2 regions of the Paenibacillus sp. FSL R5-0928 genome follow, and region 2 is predicted to be linked to the other one. Evidence: a T-box and tRNA genes for the amino acid it is inferred to sense, from the RefSeq annotation. Region 2 holds a T-box; the other holds one or more tRNA genes.

Region 1 (3,165 bases), 1.6 Mb from region 2:
CGAACTTGTCGTTCAGTACTTTTGCCATTGGAGCTAGGCAGTTAGTTGTGCAAGATGCGCCGGAAATAACAGTCTCAGTACCATCAAGAATGTCATCGTTAACGTTGTAAACGACAGTTTTCATGTCGCCAGTAGCTGGAGCGGAGATAACTACTTTCTTAGCTCCACCTTTCAAGTGTTTTTCAGCTGCTTCTTTAGTTGTGAAGAAACCTGTGCACTCAAGTACGATATCAACGCCTAGGTCGCCCCATGGCAATTCTTCAGGGTTGCGGTTAGCAAGAACCTTAACTTCTTTACCATTGACTTTGAAGAAGCCATCATGCACTTCAACATCACCTTGGAATTTACCTTGAGTTGTATCATATTTAAGCAAATGAGCAAGCATCTTAGCGTCAGTCAAATCGTTGATTGCTACCACTTCGATACCTTCTACATTTTGAATACGGCGGAAAGCAAGGCGTCCAATACGTCCAAAACCGTTAATTCCAACTTTTACACTCATTGAATAGTTCCTCCTAGAATTCGTTTTATTTATTCAAAACAGACGGTGAGGTCTGTCATGACAACAATGTTAAGTATGATGCAAGAAGTATGTTATTGCCTGCAATCTAAAAACTACGAAGATAGCTGTAGTTGATTGTCAATTTCCTTGCCTATTTCTACTGCGGCAGCCTCGTCCGTGACGAGAATATTCTCCTGCCCGAAACGCAGCATGGCATGAATGGCTTTGGCCTTGGGTTTGCCTCCTGCAATACCGATGACTTTCTCTGTCCGAATAATATCTTCTAGACGTAGACCCATCGTAAGCATGGTATGGACAACCTGACCCTCTTCATTGAAATAATAGCCAAAAGATTCGGCCACTGCCCCTTCACCCTGGATTTCCGAGACTGTAGCCTCGTCCAGTTTGCGGCGGCGGGTCATTTCAATGGCATCCCCAATCCCATGTACAATAATACGCGAACTGCGGATGGTTTGTACAATCTCTCCAATATTAGAGTCAAGTGCCAGCGATTGGTATGCATCCCCACTAAGCAAATCAGGGACATGCAACAACCGGTAGTTGGCTCCAACCCGCTTTGCCATTGTTGAGGCAATCGTGTTGGCTTGAATCTCCATACTCTCTCCTAATCCTCCACGCGCCGGAACAAACCAAGCGTTCTTATAGGAAAGGGACAACGGCGGTGTCAGTTGATCAGCCATATCGGCAAGCGTCGATCCACCTGTGACGGCAACTGTATCATCTGCGCGAAGTATACTCAGCAGCGCTTTCGCACCCGCCCGGCCAAGCTCTCGTTTGGTGAACGGCGATGACTCACAATCACCCGGTACTACAATAACTTTATCCAGACCATACGTTGCTCGAATTTTCTCTTCCAGCTCATCCAGACCAAATAGGCTCTTAACAACCGGCTCTAGCAAATCAAGCAGTCTACGTCCAGCAGCGCTAATGCGCATGCCAACACTCTCGATCTCAATAAGCCCTTGCGATTTCAGAAGATCCGTCTCGGCACGCAGTACCCGCTCAGTCATATCTAGCGAAGCGGCTAGCGTTCTGCGCCCAATAATATCGGACAGCATGATCTGATGAAGAATCGTGTACCGTCTCTTAAGGGTTTCCATGAGATCAGGCAGAAGCTGCTTTTGGATATCTAATAAATTACGCATACTTTCACTCCTGCAACTTCGTCTTCCTCTATTCCCTTGTTCATGGTCTCAAAACGTCCCGGGTAAACTTTTTAAGTCCCACCCATATTCTAACCAAATATTGCTCGAAGCGCAAGTCTTCCGAGAGTAGAATTCTCAAGCACTTGTCTTCTTATACATTAATAAGGTCAGAAAAAGATATAGCGCCCGATGCCTGCCCCTAGAGCGCTTGTCCAGTATTAATATTACATTGCAATTGTGTAAAAATTGTATTATAATCATTTTTGTTGCGCCCGTGGTCCAATGGATATGACGTAGGCCTCCGAAGCCTGAGATCCAAGTTCGATTCTTGGCGGGCGCGCCATTAATTTCATTTTTGCACATAATTTAGTAGTGCCTATACTACTACTTAACCAAAGAGCCGCTTGTCGGCTCTTTTTTTCGAATATAAGTTTGACTTTCTTTGACTTTTTGTTTGAATTTGTTTATCATGTGGGTAATACGGCAAGAGTAAAAATGAATACATTTGAAGAACCAATATCAAGGAGGTTTTCCACGTGAGTTATATTCCTATGGTAGTAGAACAGAGCAACCGCGGCGAGCGCGCTTATGACATCTATTCCCGCCTGCTGAAGGACCGCATCATTTTCCTTGGAACGGAGGTTAATGACGTGGTAGCCAATTCTATCATCGCACAAATGCTGTTCTTGGCTGCCGAAGATCCTGACAAGGACATTCACCTTTACGTGAATAGCCCAGGCGGTTCCATTACTGCAGGTATGGCTATTTTTGATACAATGCAGTACATTAAACCAGACGTTTCCACCATCTGTGTGGGTATGGCAGCTTCCATGGGAGCTTTCCTGCTAAACGCTGGCGCGAAAGGCAAACGTTTCGCACTGCCTAACAGCGAGATCATGATCCACCAGCCTCTGGGTGGTGCTCAAGGTCAAGCAACGGACATTGAAATCCGTGCCCGCCGCATCCTCAAATTGCGCGATAAGCTGAACCGTATTCTAGCAGAACGTACGGGTCAACCTCTAGAACGTATTGAGAAGGATACAGATCGCGACTACTTCATGACTGCTGCAGACGCGGCTGAATACGGTATCGTAGATAAAGTAATCGAGAAGACATTGCCTAGCGGTGTGTAAGCTATAAAGTAAAAATATAAAGAGGCTGTGCCCTAACCATAACGGATAGGGCACAGCCTCTTTATATTTTATAGAAGACCTAAATCCAATCAATTCAGCCCTCCATAACCTAGTGCATCCAGCTTCTCGGCAATTACGCGATAACCCCGGCCATTCGGATGCAAATGATCAATGGATAACAACCCTCTCTCATTTCCTGCGAACTCACTGTAAATCGAAGCAAATCCACATACTCGGCTGCTGTACTGTGCTGCGTATTGATTAAACTGTCTGACCCACTCTGTCGCACCAACCACCTGAGGATAGGGATTATATAATCCCACAATTCTAATGATATAAGGTCTACGCGTCCTCGCCTTCAATT
Region 2 (3,165 bases):
GCGTATTTGGCGTTAACTCTATACTTGCTGAATGTAATATCTCCGGCCAGAGGCTTAGCTGTCTTAGCAGCGCAAGCTCTGCTTTTTCCAATTTGGAAGGGAACTGAAGCTGTGCGGCAGCTGTAAGGATTGGGATCGTAGCTTTACTCAAAACGCTTGTCGCACGCGCAAAAGTATACATCAGATAAACTCCGGTATTGCCGGATATTTCGGTAGCCTGTTTGAAATCAAACACGATTTCCGTTCCTAAATTAAACCGTAGCAGATAGTAGCGAATCGCAGCAGTGGCAATCATTCGGCTGGAGAGGCCGTCTTTATCGGAACGTGAGTGTTCGATGTTCTGTTCCATGAGTTCCACCAGATCGCTTACCTTAATCCCGATTCCCTGTCGTCCGGACATAGCATAAGAAGATTTGCCTTCTGAAATATCTATACCCAGCTCGGCAGCCGAGGCGGGACTAAGAGATACAACACCATAACTCACATGATGGAGTTTGTCTGCTTGCTCGTTATAACCTAGTGCCCCTAAGGCTTGCTTAACCATCTGTTGTGGATATTCCTGTCTGTAATCAATCACATTGATGACTCTGTCCGCCTGCCCATAAGACTCTTGGGTTCCAGTTAATCCTGTTGTCCATAAACCGGACGAGAATTCGCTATAGGAGAAATCTTTGGTTAAAAGACCAAATTTCCAGAGATGATAGGCAATATCTTTGGCTGTATACGTTAAAATCCCATTCGAACGCACCAGCACCTTATCGAGATGATGCTCCTCTGAATCCGCTCCAATGTTAGCCTCTGTTCCTTGCTTCAGCACCCAGCAGCCTGCGAGTTTACCTTCAGTCTCTTGTACAAAAACGGCTGTCTGCTTCAGTAGCTCAGCTGCGGCTGCCCAAAATCCCTCTTTTAAAATACTGCTCTCCCATACCAGCAAATCATAATAAATCCCAAAATGTTTCATTTCCTCTACATGCTCTCTAACGATACGTTCAGCTACAAGGTTGCCCAGCCAGGCTTCATTGCCGCCACCTTGTTCAAGGGAGTGCAGTATATCTGTGCGCTTGTGTGTCATCTCAGGGTTCAGCGCATATTCTTTGTTCACTTTGGCATAAAGATCCCAGCAAAAATCACCGAAACGTTGATGTTCCCCTTCTAAAGGTATATTTAATAATCCAACAACTGTATCCGCCAGCTGATTGCCGAGATCATCAATGTAGTTATGGACCTCTACGTTATACCCAGTTCTTTTCATAATTCTGACTAGAGTATCGCCAATACAGGCGTTTCTTAGATGACCTACATGAGCGGCTTTGTTGGGGTTGATAGAAGTGTGCTCGATGATGACTTTTTCCCCAGTGCTGGCAGGCAGTTCAAAGGAATGTTCAGCCCAGCTTTGCCAATTCATATACAAATTGATAAATCCGGGAGCAGCGACTTCAACTTTTTGCAATAGACCGGCGAAACGCCCTTTGAATTGAAGTTCTGCTTTCACTAATTCTGCTATGACCATTGGGGATTTACGTAGAGTTTTGGCTAGCTGCATAGCGATATTACATGAATAATCACCATGTTCTAGATTTGCTGGCTGTTCGATCAGAATGGCAATGTCCTCTGGATAGTCAGCTCCTAAAGTATTGAATACACGGTGTACACTGTGCTTGATTCCGTCTTTGATGATTTGATCTAACATGGTATACCCTCCTTTGAAAATACAAAAAAGCCCTCGTCTCAAAAGAGACGAGGGCTTTAGCGCTCGCGGTACCACTCTCGTTGCTGAACAAGTTGTTCAGCCACCTTACGGGATAACGGCCTTCAGCCGGGACTTCCTACTAAGGTTCAGAAGTCCATCTCACGGGTGCGCTTCATTAAAGGGATCTGTACCGGCTTACACTCTCCCGGCTCGCTGAGGACTAGATCTCGTTAACTACTCTCCCGCTCATCGATGCTTGAATAATTTTTATCAGTATAACTAATATTTCGAAAAAAGCAAGGGTGGTGGAGCTAATCCCAATTTCCTTGAGCATCTTGCAGGGATTTAGAAGTCTCAAAAACTATCAAATCATAGCTAAATCAATATAAAATTTTTGGGCATTCAAACAATCAAATGAAACCAATCATTAATACAATACAAGGGGAATTATTAACCTTTTCCCAATTTTAAATTTTGTATTTTTTTAATCTGAATTTTTGAAAAATACTTAATAAAGGAGGGAATAGCTCAATGGCAGTATTATCAACAGGACCCATTGCAAATGATCCTGTTAGTGGTGTCAGAACAATTAAAACGGTTATTATCAAAATTGTAAACCGTGATTCTATCAATTTTTCTTCTGTTCATATTCAAGGTTACAAATTAAACAGTCTCAGAACACTCTACGTACTAGAAGAAATATCTATTGCACCCAATGAAGTTATTACGAGAAATTTTGGAGCAGACTTTGATGCATATGAATTCGTGTTCACCACAGACGGTTTTGCTGAAATAAGCACTGAGATTTCAGTTTGGGGGAGAAACGAAAGTGGTGCAATTATCGATGTTCAACGAGTTGTTGCAGAGGAGCAGTCAGAAACATAAATTCAACATATATGCAGGGTAATAACCACATTCTTAATAGATAGTTGAAACATATTATAAAAAAGAGCAGTTTAACAAGAAATCTTGATTAACTGTATTTTCCAGAAAGGAGGGAGTGCCGTAATGGCAGTACTATCAACAGGACCTATTGCTAATGATCCGGTTAGTGGTGTTAGGTCCACTCAAACCGTGTTAATCAAACTGGATAATCGTGATCCTGTAAATTTTTCTAATGTTGTTATCGAGGGCTTTCATTTAAATGGTACCAGAATATTATATGTACAAGAATTAGTAACCATAGGTCCTAATGAAGTATTATCTAGAAGCTATTTCGCTAATTTCGATGCAATAGAGTTTGTCTTTACCATAAGTGGACCAGCTGAGAATGAAACACAAATTTCTGTATGGGGTAAAAATGCTGCTGGGGAATTCGTGCCTGCCCATCGATTAGTCTCTGATGAACTTTTAGGAACCGAGATCGCAGGCCCTCAGGGTGATACTGGACCGCAAGGAGACCAAGGACCTCAAGGGCCTCAAGGGGACCAAGGACCGCAAGGTGATCAAGGACCTCAAGGCGTACAAGGACCGCA

What was found. The T-box of region 2 lies ahead of argS (arginine--tRNA ligase). A T-box ahead of a tRNA ligase gene usually reads a tRNA of that ligase, here a tRNA-Arg.
Region 1: it encodes a tRNA-Arg, which carries the amino acid that the T-box ahead of argS (arginine--tRNA ligase) is inferred to sense. The anticodon was not compared.

What each region holds. Positions count from the first base shown of each region.
Region 1 covers NZ_CP150225.1:184,465-187,629, reverse strand. The annotation lists gene gap (type I glyceraldehyde-3-phosphate dehydrogenase) at 1-502, opposite strand, end outside; gene MKZ16_RS00915 (sugar-binding domain-containing protein) at 616-1,668, opposite strand; tRNA gene MKZ16_RS00910 (tRNA-Arg) at 1,937-2,011, shown strand; gene clpP (ATP-dependent Clp endopeptidase proteolytic subunit ClpP) at 2,205-2,801, shown strand; gene MKZ16_RS00900 (GDSL-type esterase/lipase family protein) at 2,891-3,165, opposite strand, start outside.
Region 2 covers NZ_CP150225.1:5,785,230-5,788,394, reverse strand. The annotation lists gene argS (arginine--tRNA ligase) at 1-1,690, opposite strand, end outside; T-box leader at 1,731-1,949, opposite strand; gene MKZ16_RS26195 (hypothetical protein) at 2,222-2,575, shown strand; gene MKZ16_RS26190 (hypothetical protein) at 3,069-3,165, shown strand, end outside.